Regions from separate parts of the Hahella chejuensis KCTC 2396 genome, predicted to be linked through region 3. Evidence: predicted binding sites of a transcription regulator. Region 3 holds the regulator's gene; each other region holds the start of a gene.

Region 1 (5,874 bases), 1.6 Mb from region 3:
AACGCAGAAAGCTGCGGGACGAAGCCGTAGATCTGCTGATCGCAACTCCGGGCCGTCTGCTCGATCATCTCACTAGCGCTGATATCTATCTGGATCAGGTGGAAGTGCTGGTGCTGGATGAGGCGGACCGCATGTTGGACATGGGCTTCATCCCCGACGTCAAGCGTATTGTCCGGGCGACGCCGAGAGAGCGGCAGACTCTGTTGTTCAGCGCCACATTCAGTGAGGACATCAAGAATCTGGCGCGGCGCTGGACCGAAGAGCCCGTAGAGGTCATGCTGGCAGTGGATCATCTTCCCGCCAAAACCGTGGATCAGCGTGTTTATATGGTGGAAAGCAGCGCCAAGCGCAAGCTGTTGGTGAATCTGTTGAAGGACAGCGAAACCCGCCGTGTGATCGTATTTTGTAACCGCCGCGACGAAACCCGCAGTCTGTCGGAGGCTTTGAATCGTCATTCCATCAAGAATGAGCTGATATCCGGTGAATTACCCCAGCAAAAACGCTTGAAAACACTGGAGCGCTTCCGTAGAGGCGACTTCCGCGTGCTGGTCGCCACCGATGTCGCCGGCCGTGGGCTGCATATTGATGGGGTGACTCACGTGGTCAATTACAATCTTCCCGACGACCCGGAAGACTACGTTCACCGTATCGGGCGCACCGGTCGCGCAGGCGCGACAGGAGTCTCCATCAGTTTCGCCTGTGAGGACGATTCCTTCCTCATTCCGGAACTGGAGAAATACCTGGGTCATGAGCTGGCTCTGATCCACCCGGATGATGATTTACTGCAGTAGCCGAGCACACCGACCAAGAGGAAAGGGAAGATGAAAATAGTTGCAGATGAGAATATTCCGCTACTGCAGCCGTTTTTCGGATCAATGGGAGAAATTCATACACTTCCGGGGCGTGAGATCAGCAACCAGCACCTGCGTGACGCGGATGTTTTGTTGGTGCGTTCCGTGACCAAGGTGGACGAACGCCTGCTGGAGAACACTGGCGTTAAGTTTGTCGGTTCCGCCACTATCGGCTGTAACCATGTCGACCTGGATTATCTCACTTCACGGGGAATAGGGTTCAGTAATGCGCCGGGCTGCAACGCCAGCGCTGTGGTCGAGTATGTGGTGAGCTGCCTGTCCGTACTGAGTGAGCAGTTGGGCTTCGAGCTGGAAGACAAGACCGTGGGCATTATTGGGCGCGGTGAAATTGGCGGGCGTCTTGAGCGCGCGCTGACCTTGTTGGGCCTGGAAGTGAAATCTAATGATCCGCCCAAAGAGGCCGCCGGAGAGCAGAACCTGTTTTCTCTGGAGGAGGTGTTGCAGTGCGACATCATCACGCTGCACACGCCATTGACGGACTCAGGCTCCTATCCGACGCGGGAACTATTGAACGCGACAATAATAGAGAACCTGCGCCCGGACCAGATACTGATCAACACCTGTCGCGGCGAAGTGATTGACGAAGCGGCGCTTAAGGGCCGTCTGCAAAAAGGGGATGGTCTGACTGTCGCGCTTGACGTCTGGAACAACGAGCCCGCTATTGACGTTGAGTTGGCGATGCTTTGCCACTTCGCCACGCCGCATATTGCGGGCTATACCCTGGATGGCCGCACGGCGGGAACGGAGATCATCTATCAGCACCTGAGCCGTTATCTCGGCTTGCCGGTAAGGCATAAACTGGGGCAGTTTTTGCCCGAGCCGCCTTTGCGTAGAATGGCCTTCTCTTCTGGAGTTGATCCGGACTGGGCGTTGCATACGGCGATCAGAGCAAGCTACGACGTGCGCCACGACGACAGCCAGCTAAAGCGCACATTGCGTTTGGATGCGCCCATGCGGGCTCAGGAGTTTGATCGTTTGCGCAGAGAATATCGCGTGCGCAGAGGGTTTGATCGGATCAAGATTGAACTCAAGGGCGGCAAAGCGGATCTCCTGGCCACCCTGAGTGCGGTAGGGTTTAACCTCAGCTCGAAATAACTCAGCCCTTTTGCCGCTGGCGCATGCTCATGTGCTGGCGGCTCCACGGATTCCAGTTCTCTTCCATCGCTTTTAGCGCTTGCTGAATCATTGCTTCGGTAATGGGGATCTCCTCACCGTTCTCTGTAATGATGGCGGCGCCGTTCATCGCTTCGTCGTCGCCGGTTTCGCTTGCTGATTTACGCCAGTTGTTCGCTTGCATTTGCCCGGACCTCCAGAGTTTTCACCAGCCTAAACTTGTCTCATGACGATCCTGTGACACGAGATAGACGCCTGTTTTCGGGACAGGTTTGTCCATTGCAGACGCCTTTATCTCTAAAGCTAGCCTATGGCGTCAGGTTGGGCCATCGCCCTCCAGAGGGCGAGCCCAATGAATTATCTGTCAAAAATGCGAAAAAGCTCGAAAAGTGGACGATAATGTATTGAAAGGACAACCAACCTGAATTGGCGTTAATTTGTGAATTATTGCAAAAAATGTCTTTCCGGGCTCACAAGCAGCGTCAGGCGGCCGATACTAAACTGTCGAAAATATCGTCACAGAATAATGAGGCGATCAATCCATCCGGCTTGAGCAATGGCGTTACAATATAGACGTCGTCGGATACTAGTCATGGAGAAATGGCTGAGTGGGTGATAAAGCAGCGGTGTATTCTCCCAAGGATGTGGAAATACCATTCGAAAAGCTGGGACTGCAAATTGGCGATCCATTGCATCTGGAGAGCATGGATCAGAGTGCGCGCTATCATGTGCGCTTGATTGGTTTTGCGCCAGGGCAAAGTGTGATGGTCACCGCGCCTGTTGTGGACGGCAAACAGTTGATTTTGAAAAAGGATCGGCCGTTCACTGTACGTTCTGTGGCGAAAAACAAGGTGTGCGCCTTCACCAGTCAGGTTAAACACATGGCGCTACAGCCCTTCGCACACGTCCACTTGGAATATCCCAAGGAGCTTCTGGCGTTGCAGGTGCGCAACGCAGAGCGGCTTAAAGTCGAGATTATCACTCAGGTCAACAGTGATTTCGACAGCGGTTTGGGCGACTGGCCTAAAGAGGCGGTGATTATCGATATCAGTAAAACCGGGGCTGGGGTAAAGTCCGTCGTCAAGCTGGGTGACGCCGGGGAAGAAGTGATTCTGCGCTTCGCACTGACGGTGGCGGATATCACCAAAACCTTCAACGTCAATGGCATCATCCGCAACCGCACTATCATGGATCAGGATGAGGCGCCCTTCAGGTATCTATATGGCGTGCAGTTTACCGGGTTGTCTGATGCGGCGAAAATCGTCATCAGCGGCTTTGTGCACGAGCTGCAATTGTCCAAGTAATCAATCCAGAGTCGCATAGATACATAGAGTGAAACGAGAAAGCCCGGCGTCTAAACCGGGCTTTTTTGATGGGGCTGAGCCTTTTTAGATTCTTAGCGGTTGGCGGCGAGAGCGGCGATGCGCTCATCCAGGGGAGGGTGACTGGAGAACAGTGCTTTAAACCCCTGTTTGACACCCTCTGTTATGCCGAAAGCGGTCAGCGTGTCCGGCATTTCGTTCGGCATCTGAGTTTCTGCCTTCAGACGTTGTAGCGCGGCGATCATGGCTCCGGAACCTGCCAGTTTGGCGCCCATTGCGTCGGCGCGGAATTCGCGTTTGCGGGAGAACCACATGACAATAATGGAGGCGAGGATGCCCAGCACGATTTCGGCGAAAATGGTGGTGATAAAAAATCCAATGCCGTGACCGTTTTCGTTCTTGAAGACGGCCTTGTCCACGATGTTGCCGATTATGCGGGCGAAGAACATGACGAAGGTGTTGATAACGCCTTGAATCAGCGCCAGGGTGACCATGTCTCCATTGGCGACATGCCCGATTTCATGGGCCAGTACGGCGCGAATTTCATCTTTGCTGAAACGGCGCAACAGTCCTTCGCTGACCGCCACCAGGGCGTCATTCTTGTTCCAGCCCGTTGCGAAGGCATTGGATTGGTGGGCGGGGAAAATCCCCACTTCCGGCATCTTGATGCCCGCTTCACTGGAAAGCTCTCTCACCGTATCCAACAACCAGCTCTCCACCGCGTCCCGTGGCTGCTCGATCACCTGGGTGCGGGTGGACATTTTCGCTATCCATTTGGACAGGAATAGCGAAATCATGGCGCCGCTCATACCGAAGACAGCGCAGAAGATAAGAAGCGAGGTGAGATTCAGTCCGCTGCCCTGCAGATAGGGTTCGACCCCCAAAAGCCGCAACGTCACGCTCGCCACAAGCACTACAGCAATGTTGGTTGCCAGAAACAGTAGAATCCTGAACATAGTCGCCTCAAACTAAAGGGATAAGCCTACTGGGAAAATATGTTTCAGGTGGGGGAAAATCAATAAATCCGGGATTAAAGATTATTAACCGATCAGGGTGCGGAACAGGCTTTTAAAAGGTGAAACTCTAAACTTGGCTGAGTGTTAGTGAGAGGCGTTTTTCATCAGGTTCTCACTAACATGATGCGTATATATTTTACGCTCGGTATCATTCATCTGTTTTCGTTGCGCTCATGGGACTAAGTAATTTATTTGATCCCTTGCGCTGCCAGTACTTCTGAAGATAGTCCGCAGGCATAAAATGCTTTGCCATGTTCTTGCGCTTTATGAATGGCGCGCTCTATTTCGTTGGGGTCTTCGTTAGCTAGGCCATAGTCATTTGCGTTGTGCTTAATGCATTTCCAAAGGTCCAGTAACTCCATATGATTGCTTTTCAGAAGTTCGTGAAATCTCACCAGGGCGTCTTGCAGATCTTTGCCAGGCGCAGCAATGATGCCTACCGCATAGGTCGAGCCATCCATGTTCATGGGGGTGTTAGGGTTTAGGGACGCCTTATGGTAAATAAGCCAGATCTCTTTAGTGTCCATTTGATGTCTCCAGCGTGTAAGCCAAGGGCTTCTCTTTGGTTATTTGGTCGCAAGCTTTTGTCTCGGTGCGAAAGGTGTTACTTACTGCTTAATTTATTAAAAATAAATATCGCAAGACTGGCGCGAGTGATGATATTCATGGCGAGTCCAGTCGGTTTATATTGAATTTATTTCGCGATCCTCAGGCTCTCCGCCTCCACTCGTTGTAACATCCAACCTTGAAACGCGTCCATTGCTGGCGTTGGCGCTCGGGACTTCAGTCGCGTCAGCCAGTACCCGCCTTCGGAAATGAAGCAGGAAAATGGCTGTTGAATGGCGCCTGAGGCGAGATGGCGTGAGAACATGAGCGGTGGGGCCAGAGCGACGCCTACGCCTTGGAGGGCGGCTTCCATCATGGCGATGGAGGAGTCGAAAACAATGCCCTTTATCAGGTTGGCCGGTTGCGCCATACCGGCCGCGGCGAACCAGTTGCTCCATTCGTTGGCGCGATAGGATCGCAATAGCGTGTGTCCGCTCAAATTCTCCGGCGTACACAACGTTTCCGCCAGGGCGGGGATGCATAAAGGCGTTAATGGCGCTTCGAAAAGCGGTGCGGCGTCGACGCCATGCCAGGCGCCGTCCCCAAACCGGATGGCGTAATCCAGGCCTTCCGCAGCGATATCCACACGGTTGTTATTCGTCGACAGGCGTATTTCCACAAAGGGATGTTGCTGCTGGAAGTCCGCCAGCCTCGGCAGCAGCCATCCCACCGCGAAGGTTCCCACTACGCCCAACGACAGCACCTCGCGAACTTGACCTCCTTCAAGTCGTGACAACGCCTCGGACATGCGGTCAAACGCCTGATTGACGGTTGGCAGCAGCGCTTCGCCTTCCGGCGTGATCATCAGCCCGCGGGGCAGGCGTTTGAACAATTTCACGTTGAGCCTTTCCTCCAGCACCTTGACCTGATGGCTGACGGCGGCCTGGGTGACGCAGAGTTCAATGGCCGCCTGGGTGAAACTCAAGTGCCGCGCTGCGGCTTCAA
Region 2 (5,874 bases), 630 kb from region 3:
TCCTGTCTTGGCGACGCCGTTGACGAGGGCGCCTGTGGTCGGCGAGTCGTCGCCGGGTCCCTGGTCAGACCCGCCGCAGCCGGCGTCAAGATCGCCCACGCCCGGCGCGCCCGCCGTCGCGGCGACGATCCAGTCCTGCTGGGTGTCCGTGTCGTCGCTGGCGAAGCGCATCAGAGACACATTTTGCGCATTCAAATACCACTGGGACACCGCCCCTTCCCAGGCCACCATGTCCACTTCCTGAGTCCCTTTCATCAGCTTGACGAAATCACCGGAGTTACCGAGACTTAAGGACATTCCTGAAAGCGTCGGGTTGGCCCCGAACAGACCTTGGAATCCAGCCGTGTTCTTCGCCACGCTGACATAAGAACCCGCGCCGATCACACCGCTCAATGGATAAGCGCCGCCGTTGTCCTGCAAACTGTAGTCCGCCAGACTCACGCTCTGGCAGGACGGATTGAAAATTTCCACCCACTCTTGCGACGCGTCGTTATCAGGCGCGTCGTACAACACTTCACTGATCAACAATTCCCCATGAGAAGACGGGCAGATCATTTGCCCCATCGCCCCCAGCAGGATCATCCATAGGTTCTTATTCATTTAACTGGCTCCAGGTTAGTAATGCCGGGCGTACAACTGGAATACCCTACGTGGCCGCTATGACAGCTTATGGTTATTTTTGTGACGATATTGATAGCCGGTTTCTGGTCAGCAAAGAATAGGCCGTACAGGTGAAATGGTAGACGTTATATGGACTAAGACCGCTACAACAGGGAGTTACGAGCGGATTACGCGCACGCAAAAAGCGCGCAGGAATGCGCAAAGTCAGAAAAACAAAAAAGGCAGAAAAGACGGATATGAAGGTAAGAAAGATTTAGGCGGAAGCGGCTTTACGGATGATCTCTGGATAGCCGACAACCAAGGCTGCGGGCTTATCCTGATAGAAGCCGCGGTCGCGCAGCATCTGATGCATGCGCGGCAGGTTATAACCGGGGACAGTGGGCAAAGCATGATGCTCGCAGTGATAGTTCACATAATGTGGCGCAAACAAGAGACGCTCCCACCAGCGCGCCAGCGTGGTGCGCGTGGTGTCGCGCACGTCATCGGAGGATAACGCCGGCATAGCCCCATGTTCGGCGACCTGGCGCACGCGGATGATAAAGGGGTACGTGAAGATATAGGCGACCCACCACAACAGATAGACTTCCCAGTGGCCCAACGCCACACACAGACCCAGGAAACCGCCGTGCATCAGCAACAGATGGCTGAAGTTACGCAGCGTGGTGCGACGCACTTCCGCCTTATCGACCTGCCGGGTCTGCACCCCCATGGACACTGCGTTGCCGGGTCTGCCGGTATTCACATACAGCAGCAGCGCCAACGCATTCTTCAGCCCGGACTGCCCGGTGAAGTCACGAAAAACCTTACGTCGCATACTGGTTTTACTGACCGGATAGCTGCGGATATTGCCCACGTCCGGATCTTCGTCCGCGCCGGTCTTAACGTGATGAATAAAGTGATATTTGCGATAGAAAGGCAACGGAACCAGCACCGGAACGCCAGCCAGCCAGTGTCCCAGCTGATCGTTCAGCCATTGGCTACGGAACCAGGAGCGATGGGAACAGTCATGCAATAAAATCCCCAACGCCAGCTGCCGATTGGCGAGCACGACGAGCGCCAGAATCAGAGTGAAAACATTAGGATAGAGAGCAAAAAGCGCGCTCACACCGACGATCAGCCCCCAAGTAGTCACGAAGCCTATCATGCCCCGAAAATTGGAGCCCTGTCTTAATTCTTGTTGTTCTTGTTTGGAGAGATAGCTGTCGAGTTTCATAGCTGTCATCTAAAGTGTGAACGCAAATTCATACTATTAAGATCGCCAGCGTCGGAGAATGGCGTAATCTTCCAAACCATTGGCGAAAACGCTCAATAAACATTCACGCATAAAAAAAACCGGCGCTGTTTCCAGCACCGGTTTTCTCGTTACCTTCAGATTATGCGATCGATAATGCGTCAGCTACCGATGCGGCCGCCGCCGGTCTTATTGATCGCCACTACGGAAGGACGCGGCGGCAGGTCGTTGCGGAAATCCGGCCAGCGCGTGGTGGGTTGATCATAAGTACCTTCTTCGCCGGGATGCTGCACCGAGCAGAAGAAAGACTGATTGTCCGGGGTGAAGAACGGCCCGCACAGCTCCGCCTGCAACGGCGTGCGCAGGAAATGTTTGGTCAACGCACGCGCTTCGCCGGATACCGCACAGGCCCAGACGCCATCGGCGACGCCGTCTTTGTAGGCGCCGTCGGTCGCGATCCAGAGGTTGCCGTGATTGTCGAAGGCGCAGTTGTCCGGGTCGGCGAACCAGCCGTTGGCGGAAATATCCGGGTGATATTTAGCGCCTTCCGTCTGCGGATTGCCGGCGATAATGAACATATCCCACATAAAGCGATCCGCTGTGTGGTCGCCATCCGGCGGCGTCATTTCGATAATATGGCCGGACTGGTTTTTGGCGCGAGGGTTGGCGGCGTTGGTGTCGCCTTCCTTACGCTTGCTGTTGTTAGTCAGCATCACAAACACTGAACCGGTTTGTGGGTTCACTTCCACATCTTCAGGGCGATCCATGCGGGTGGCGCCGAGCAGATCCGCCGCCTTACGCACGTCAATCATGACATCGCCCTGATTACGGAAGCCGTTGGCCGCCGTCAGCGGGCCCTGGCCGAATACCAGCGGACGCCAGGTCACCAGACCGCCGTCCGTGAACTCCGCCACGTACAGCGTTCCTTCCTCCAGCAGGCGCATATTGGCGGCGCGGTTGCTGGGATCGTATTTGTTCTTGCTCACAAACTTGTAGACATACTCGAAGCGTTGATCGTCGCCGGTGTAGGCCACCACGCGGTTGTCCTTGTTCACATAGACATTACAGCCTTCATGCTTGCAACGACCCAGGGCAGTGCGCTTTTGCGGCCTGGATTCGGGATCAAACGGGTCGATCTCCACGATCCAGCCCACATGCAGCGGTTCGTTGGGGCTTTTCGCCAGGTTCCAGCGGTCATAGTAATTGGCCCAGGCGTATTCATGTTCGCCGGATAAGCCAAAGCGCCTGTAGTTTTCCGCTTCTTTGGTCTTGGTCGGATCGCCTTTGAAGTAGTTCTGCACATTTTCTTCAGCGGTCAATACCGTACCCCAGGGCGTGACGCCGCCGGCGCAGTTGCCGTAGGTGCCCAGGGTTCTTACTCCATCCTGGGAAATCGCGGTGCGCAAGCGGTCGCTGCCGGCGGCCGGGCCGGTCATGCGCATTTCCGTTACCGGCGTGATGCGACGGTTGTATTTTGAGCCTTGCACAACCGCCCACTTGCCGTCGGTTTTCTTGATTTCGATGATGCTGAGACCGTGCGCCATCATGTCGATATCCGCCTGCGCCTTGCTCATCTGGTCCGTTTTCGGCGAACCTGGGAACATCAGCTCAGAGATAGTGTATTCGTGGTTCACAGCCAGCAGACCGTGATCTGAATTGTCGGAGCCCAACGGTAAAGACAGAAAGCCGACAAAATCGTTGTTGTAACCGAACTGTTTGGATTGCGCTTGCGCGCTCTGGTTATGGGGATCAAACGCCGGCGCATCCGCTAACACTTTATCGCCCCAGCTGATCAGGACGTCGTGCTCATAACCGGGCGCCACATGGAATGTTTCATCCTGGCCGTGAGGCAACTCCGTGAAAGTCAGCTCTCCCTTGTCCGAGCCAGCCATGATTGCGCTGCAGCCGGTCAGTGAAACGCCGGAGGCCGCCGCGCCCGCAGCGAAACCGCGCAGTACGCTGCGACGGGAAGTCCGCGCCTGCAGGATGTCAAAGAAGCTCCGGCCCTGCTCAGGACTGGAGGGAATGTCATCAGAGTCTTTGATTTCCCAACCATATTGAGGATGTTGTACAGTCATTTTTTAAACCTTAACAGCGTTGATCCGACAGCTCTTTTACTGCAAGTAAATGACAGTTTCGTGAACTGAGCGGTTACGGCTAAAGATTTTCGTTAGTTAAGCAGTACCCAAAAACAAGAATGCGCCTGCGCGGCGACAAGCCGCTGATCAATAGCGGATCAACAAGAGAAGGAGCTTTCCATGGAACAAAAGTACATCCAGCTTTACGACGAATACACGCACTCCACCATGAGTCGCAGAACCTTCATTGAGCGCCTGACCAGACTTGCTGGCGGGACCACGGCGGCCATGGCCCTTCTCCCACTACTGGAAAACAACTACGCACGGGCGGAAACCATCGCTAAGGACGACTCCCGTTTATCCAGCGATTATGTGGAGTATCCCGGCGGCGAGAGCGTCATCCGCGCTTATCTCGCCAAACCCAAAGACACATCCGCACCGCTGCCTGGCGTAGTGATCATTCATGAGAATAAAGGACTGCATCCACACATTGAAGACGTGGCGAGACGCGCGGCGCTGGCGGGCTTCATCGCCCTTGCTCCGGATGGGTTGTCCCCTCTGGGAGGCACGCCGGGCGATCAGGACAAAGCCCGCGGCATGATTGCGCAATTGGACGGCGACAAGGCTCGCCGCGACTTTGAGGCGGCGGTCTCCTACGTCAAAAAACGCGAGGACTGCAATGGCAAGGTAGGCTGCGTTGGTTTCTGTTGGGGCGGCGCCATGGCCAATCAGTTGGCGGCTCACTCTCAGGATCTCAGCGCCGCCGTGGCCTTTTACGGCAGGCAGGCAAGCGCTGCTGACGCAGCCAGGATCAAAGTCCCGCTACAACTCCACTATGCGGGTTTGGATGACCGTATTAACCAGGGCATTCCCGACTACCGTGAAGCCCTGGACGCCGCTGGCGCGCGCTATGAACTGCACATGTACGAAGGCGTCAATCACGCCTTTCACAATGACGCCAACGCCTCCCGTTATGACGCGAAAGCCGCTCAGTTAGCCTGGGAGCGCACCATCGCCTTCCTTAAACAAGCCTTGGCCTGACGCTTACTCCACACCACTTTCCGCTTCCGACGAGGGCGCTTTCTCAGCGCCCTCCCGGGGCGGGACCGGCGCGAAGTAACCCACCAGCAACAACACCACGCCAACACTGATAAAGGCCACAATACGGGCCACGGTGCCCGTACCGGAGAGGTCGAAAAGAAACAGTTTGGCCACCACCGCCACCATCAGTCCGCCGCCGATCATCCATACAGAGCGATGCGCCCTGCGCGCGCCGACCAGCATGCACAGCATGCCCGCAATGCTCCACAGCAGACTCATGCCGCTCTGCACCACAATGGACGACACCATATCGTCGAAGCGATAAGGTATCGCCAGACTAAAATGAAATGCGCGAAACAGGGCTGCGTTGAGCCACAGGAAGCAAAACGCCGCCACCACGCCATATGAAGCGACTCGTTGCTTAAGCGCATCCAGCGCGCCATGGCGGCGCACCTCCGTCCACAGCACCCACAAAGCCAGTAGGTTCACCAGATCAAGCGGGTTCAACAGCGCCAGCCCCTTGTTCGCCGGCGCAACCATGTTACTCCACAACATCCACAATCCAACGCTCGCCATTATTGCGCGTGGAAGCCACTGCAGCAGCTCGTTCGGATAGCGCCTAAAGGGCCAGACCGAGGACATGCCGCGCCGCAGAGCCAGCAACGCCAGAGCGGGAACCAATCCCCATATCGCCTGCCCGGCCATGGTTTCAGGATCATATTCGCCGGTGATTTCAAAATGAATCTGCCAAGTGATTGCGAAAATCAGAGCTAAGAGCATTACGCAGTGAAACAGACCTACTGGCGCGCGTACGCGATCCTGTATCAGGCGCAGATATCCGAAATGCGCCGCCCACGCCACTGGGAACGCTAACCAGCCGGCGTTGGCGTATAACGCCCGGTA
Region 3 (5,874 bases):
GAGGCAATATGACGCCCTTCCAGAGGATCTGAGCAGTCTGGTCACGTTCGAGTACTATGTGCAGCAGGCCAAGCATAAGCGTAAAGAGATTGAAGCGATTTTATTGCAGGGCGCAGCGAGCGAACCCTTGTTTCTCAGTCCTCGGTTTTTGCTTTCGTTGGGCGTTCTCAGTCTGTTTGAATCTGTTGAGAGCGTTGCGCTTTGGCGGTTTCAGGGAGATCGCCACCGGGGCGTCGCATTACAGATAGATCCTGGCAAGGCGGGATTTTTGGAAGCGCATTATCAAGACTGCCCGCAGACGTTCAAAAAAGTCGAGTATTGTGATGAGAGGCCGCAAACCGGCGCATTCGGTTTTAGCCCTTTGTTCCAGCGCTCAACGGAGTTTTCCGGGGAGGGGGAGTGGCGCCTGTTGCGTCCGCTGGATACGGGACAGAAGCAAATACAATGGGATGGTGAGGCATTGTCCCTTTGTAAGTTTCCCTCCAACGCCATATCTGCGATCATGTTCGGCTGCGCTGTGGACCCTGAACTGCGGGATGCGTTGACGCAACTGCTTCAGGTGGATATGCGCTACCGTCATTTACAGACATTTCAAATGAAAATGAGCGCGTCCCGGTTTCGCTTGAGTGCGGAGCCTTTAAACTGAGCTTAACGGCGTTTCTCACTAATTTTTTGTATGAGGCAGAAAGGAAAAGAGCGTGAAATTATTCGCTAAAGGTTTTAACGACCTGCTGGAAGGGTTTCGCCTGATTCAGCATCCCAAACTGCGGGTCTTTGTCATTATCCCTTTGATTATCAATATATTGGTGTTTGTCGGCTTTATCTGGGGCATGAGCGCGTACTTCTCCGGTTGGGTGGACGCCATGGTCAGTTGGCTACCGGATTGGTTGTCTTTCTTGCGCTGGCTGGTATGGCTGGTCTTCGCCATTCTGGTGGGCGTACTGGTGTTTTATACCTTTGTGTTTGTGGCCACCCTGGTCGGCGCTCCTTTTTACGGCTTGCTGGCGGAACAGACGCAGAAGCTGCTGACCGGCAAAGAGGTGGATGAAGACACGCCCTGGAAGCAGGTGATCATGAATATTCCCGCCAGTGTTTGGCGTGAGATCAAGAAGCTTCTTTATTATCTTCCTCGTGCGCTGGGGTTATTATTGCTCAGCTTCATCCCTGTGGTGAACTTGGTGTCGCCGTTACTTTGGGCGGTATTCTCCTCCTGGATCATGGCGCTTGAGTTTGTGGACTACCCTGCGGATAACAACAAGCGCAAGATTGATGACGTGATTCGTTTCATGCGCGAGCGTCGCAGTCGGACGCTGGGCTTCGGTTTAGGCGTTTGGGGCAGTACTTTGATTCCTATCGTGAATTTGGTGTCCATGCAGGCGGCGGTCGCCGGCGGCGTTAAATTCTGGCTGGAAGAGCACGGTCAGTTACCTAAAGCGAACCCCGCTTCTGGCGCTGGAGTAGCGGTGAGGTGATCCTGCTGTGGCGGCGTGATAGCTACGCCGCCGCTTAAGTACTGAATAAAGTGGGAATTTTGTCAGACAGTGCTAGCCTTATAGTTATGTGATTAACGGAAAGTGTAGCTCTGACATGGCTTTAAAGGTGTTGGTGGTTGATGACGCGAGTTTCGTCCGTGATATGGTCAAGCGGGCGATGCGAACCTATTTTCCTCAGGTGACGGTGGAAGAAGCCATCAACGGGAAAAAAGCGCAGATCCTGATGAACAAGACGCACTATGACCTCATCCTGTGCGACTGGGAAATGCCGGAAATGTCAGGACTTGAGCTGTTGCAGTGGGCGCGTGGACAAGACGCCTACAAGAAAACGCCTTTCGTCATGGTGACCAGCCGGGGGGATCGTGGCCATGTGGTGGAGGCGGTGCAAAGCGGCGTTTCCGATTATCTGGGAAAGCCCTTCAGTCCTGAAATGCTGGCGCAGAAGGTCAATAAGCAACTGGCCGCCAAGCTTAAACGCGCTGCAGGTGAAAAGTCCTCTTCGGCCCGTCCGGGTTCTGATTCCGCTTCCGTATTGATGCAGGCGTCTGACAGCGCCAAGCAGGCCTCGGCGCCGGCCGTGACGCCAGGACCGTTTGCTGACAGCGCGGCCCTGTTGACTGGCGGCCCCACATCCCCTAAAAAATCAGCGCCGGACCCAACGTCAGGCAAGAAAGCGCTGGCGCAGATTCGTTTTGCTGAATTCAACCTGCCCTGCGTGATAAAAGCCATTACCCTGACGGAAGTGAAGGTCATCGCCAAGCGGGGGCAGAAGTTCCCGATGATCCTTGATCCTGCGGTAGTGGATATAGAAGTCGACGATGGCGAGACCCTGGAGCGGATCAACGGCTACGTGCATATGCTGCAGGCGGTGGAGAAGCGAGTGGATACCGACTTTATCAGCATTGTTATTCGGTTTGTGGATGAAGACCCGGATAAGATGGCGTCGTTATCCAAGTTTATCGCCAAATTCTAGACTTATTTAATCCCTCACGTCCTCGGCTTCCGCCAACGCTTCCGCAGACGCCATGCGGGTGCGCGGGAAGTGGCAGGTAAAAGTGCTGCCTGCGCCGATGTGGCTGGTGATTTCCAGCTCTCCGTCATGATTGATCAGGACATGTTTGACGATTGCGAGGCCCAGGCCTGTGCCGCCAGTGTCTGCGGCCCTTGAAGGGTCGGCGCGGTAAAAACGTTCCGTCAGTCTGGGGATGTGCAGGGGGTCAATGCCGATGCCGCTGTCCCTCACGGCGAAATGCACGCCTTTCTTATCCTCGAACCAGCGCACCCGAATTTCGCCATTGGGAGGTGTGTATTTCACCGCGTTCATAACGATGTTGGAAAAGGCGCTGTGTAGTTGCGTTTCGTTGCCGGTAAGCCCGGCTGCGCTCTCCAGACTCAACTCTATGCGATGGCCTTTTTCCTGACTCAGGGCGCGGGCGTCGTCGCAGATGGCGCGTAGCATGCTGTCCACATCCACCAGCGTGGCTTTGAAGTTGGAGCCGTCATTTTCAATGCGGGACAGCAGCAGTAAATCGTTGACCAGCGCTTCCATACGCTGCGCCTGCTGTTGCATTTGATTCATGGCGCGATTCCAGCGCGGAGGTAATTCGTCGGCATTATCGATGAGGGTTTCCAGATAGCCTGATATGACCGTCAATGGCGTGCGCAACTCATGTGATACGTTAGAGACGAAGTCTCGTCGCATCTCTTCCAGACGGTACAGGCGCGTCACGTCCTGCACCAATAGCAAACGATCGTCTTCTCCGAACAGTGTGATATGAAACTGTAACTTCAGGTTGGGATTATTGGGGGCGTTGAGGATCAACGGTTCCTGGTATTTCTTGGAAGCGAAGTAGCGTTTAAAAATGGGGGTGCGGATCAGGTTATAGATGAGCTGGCCGCGGTCAGTCGGGTACTTGAAGCCCAGCAGTTTCTCCGCGGATTGGTTCCACCAGTCCATAGCGCCCTCGCTGTTGGTCATGACGACGGCGTCTTTAAGGGCGTTGGTGGATTCCTGGATGCGGTCGATCATGGCTTGCAGCCGATCGCGGGAGCGATAGTGCTGAACCTGGAGGCGATGTATGCCATCGAACAGGTCTCCCCAGAGTCCGCGACTTTCGGGAGGGTCTTCCATTTTCGCCTGATACAGCCAGCGATGCATGCGAAACGCCTGGGTGAGCGTCCATCCCAGGTAGGCGGTAAGGCCGAACACTAGCGCCCAGGCCACTGAACCGATAATAAGGCCGACAATGATACAGCCCAGCAAACTGTAAACCAGTAGCCGTACATAATGACGCCAGTGATTGCGCATGCGTTTTATGAATACTTCTTTTGGAATTATTTATTATTTAAGACGGATCGCGGCGCTTATGGCGCTCGAGTCGAAAAGCGATAGCCCGTCCCACGCACGGTTTGAACCAAGTGATGATGACTGGGCTCCAGCGCCTTACGTAAACGTCGAATATGCACGTCCACCGTGCGTTCCTCCACGTAGACGTTGCCGCCCCAAACCTGATCCAAAAGCTGCCCGCGAGTATACACCCGTTCCTGATGCGTCATAAAGAACTGCAGGAGCTTGTATTCCGTGGGGCCCATGTTGAGCGCATCGCCCTTGGCGGTGACGCGGTGGCACACAGGATCGAGGCGCAGTCCTTCGACTTCAATGGGGGTTTCCATGCCTTGTACGGCGGTGCGGCGCAGCACTGCTTTCAGGCGCGCGACCAGTTCTCTGGGGGAGAATGGTTTGGTGATGTAATCGTCTGCGCCTACTTCCAAACCCTGGACTTTGTTGTCCTCTTCGGTTTTGGCGGTGAGCATGATGAGAGGGATTTCGGAGGTGTTCTGGTCGCGCTTCAATCTGCGTGCGAATTCAATGCCGCTGACGCCGGGAAGCATCCAGTCCAGCAGTATGAGGTCCGGCTTCTGATCTATGATCAATGCGTGCGCTTCCCGCGCGTCCCCTGCCTCCAGGTAGTCATAGTCGGCCATTTCCAGAGCGACTGCGATCATTTCCCGGATGGCGGGCTCATCGTCCACAATGAGAACTTGTTTGCTAGCCATGCAAAACACCTTTTTGAATACTCGATTGCCGAATTATTACAACGGCGTTTTGTTACAAGTATATGACAGGCGCTTAATTAATGTGATGGAAATGAGCCCGGCCGCTTATAGCCGGGCAAAGCGAAGCGGGGTAAGCCTAGGGGCGGAATAAAAACTCCAGAACCAAACCAAGGAAAACGGCGGCTCCGACCCAGTGATTGTTGAGGAACGCCTTGAAACAGTGCTGGGAGCTGCGGTCGCGAATCAAGTGTTGTTGATACACAAACAGCACGGCGACGATGATTAGAGACACCTGATAATAAACGCCCAGTTCGTGTTGCGCGCCAACCATGAACAGCACGCCCAGGGTCAATACCTGCAGGCCCGCCACGGCTGCGCGATCCGCCTCGCCAAATAGAATAGCCGTGGACTTGACCCCGATTTTGAGGTCGTCTTCCCGGTCCGCCATCGCGTACATGGTGTCGTAAGCGACGGTCCACACCACGGTCGCGGTATACAAGAGCCATGCTTGCTGTGGCACTGCGTCGAGTTCTGCGGCGAAAGCCATGGGGATGCCCCAGGCGAAGGCCGCGCCCAGTACGACCTGGGGCAGGTAAGTGTGGCGTTTCATGAAAGGGTAAGTGGAGGCCAGCGCCAGCGCTCCGGCTGAGAGGTAAATCGTCAAGGCGTTGGTGAACAGCACCAGGATAAAAGAAACGCCAACTAGAATGCCGAATAAGGTAAGCGCCTCTTTTTCCGTCACCTGGTTCTGCGCAAACGGACGGCCTTTTGTACGCTCGACGTGCATGTCTATACGGCGATCAGCGTAGTCGTTGATGACGCAGCCGGCGGAGCGCATCAGTAGCACGCCGAAAACGAAGATGAACAGGTTTTTGAGTGAGGGGGCTCCTTCTGACGCCAGCCATAGCGCCCACAGCGTCGGCCAAAGCAGCAGGTAAGTTCCGATAGGGCGGTTCAGTCGCGTGAGGCCGATATAAACAGGCAATCTTGCTTTGAATTGCTCCGCTACGGATGGAAGTGGACGCCCTTGGGATTTCATAGCCAAACAGAATCCTGATTTAGTGTGTGGTTTGAAACTGCGTTCAAGCTCAGCCGCCCAGCAACCTGTTTTCCGCCTGTTCAACCTGATCCGCCGAACCATGCAGAATCAGTGTATCGCCGGGCTGCAGAACAAAGTCGCCGGCAGGGTCGAAGAACTCCTCATCTCCGCGCCGAATACTGTCGACATTGCAGGCCGCCAGCTTCATCTGCGCCAGAGTGCGATGACAGCTGTAAGCGCCGTCCGGCAGCGTTAGCGCATGCAGTTTTTCCAGCGGCGTACCGT

What was found. Region 3 encodes PhoB, which activates phosphate uptake and scavenging genes when phosphate is short. Its sites were predicted from a motif close to TGTCATANNNNTGTCANA; they were not measured.
Region 1: a site for PhoB is predicted at 2,211-2,228, ahead of HCH_RS10445 (PA1571 family protein). Genes of this name have one in related genera too.
Region 2: a site for PhoB is predicted at 3,968-3,985, ahead of HCH_RS00565 (PhoX family protein). Genes of this name have one in related genera too.

The regions. Positions count from the first base shown of each region.
Region 1 covers NC_007645.1:2,355,244-2,361,117, forward strand. Annotated here, with positions in the region: gene HCH_RS10435 (DEAD/DEAH box helicase) at 1-791, shown strand, start outside; gene pdxB (4-phosphoerythronate dehydrogenase PdxB) at 822-1,967, shown strand; gene HCH_RS10445 (PA1571 family protein) at 1,969-2,169, opposite strand; gene HCH_RS10450 (flagellar brake protein) at 2,594-3,289, shown strand; gene htpX (protease HtpX) at 3,382-4,263, opposite strand; gene HCH_RS10460 (hypothetical protein) at 4,512-4,850, opposite strand; gene HCH_RS10465 (LysR family transcriptional regulator) at 5,018-5,874, opposite strand, start outside.
Region 2 covers NC_007645.1:131,974-137,847, reverse strand. Annotated here, with positions in the region: gene HCH_RS00575 (endonuclease) at 1-600, opposite strand, end outside; gene HCH_RS00570 (fatty acid desaturase family protein) at 875-1,834, opposite strand; gene HCH_RS00565 (PhoX family protein) at 2,014-3,930, opposite strand; gene HCH_RS00560 (dienelactone hydrolase family protein) at 4,111-4,971, shown strand; gene HCH_RS00555 (DUF2339 domain-containing protein) at 4,975-5,874, opposite strand, start outside.
Region 3 covers NC_007645.1:762,323-768,196, forward strand. Annotated here, with positions in the region: gene HCH_RS03470 (DUF2971 domain-containing protein) at 1-646, shown strand, start outside; gene cysZ (sulfate transporter CysZ) at 699-1,472, shown strand; gene HCH_RS03480 (response regulator) at 1,588-2,466, shown strand; gene phoR (phosphate regulon sensor histidine kinase PhoR) at 2,473-3,801, opposite strand; gene phoB (phosphate regulon transcriptional regulator PhoB) at 3,858-4,550, opposite strand; gene ubiA (4-hydroxybenzoate octaprenyltransferase) at 4,687-5,589, opposite strand; gene HCH_RS03500 (monovalent cation:proton antiporter family protein) at 5,639-5,874, opposite strand, start outside.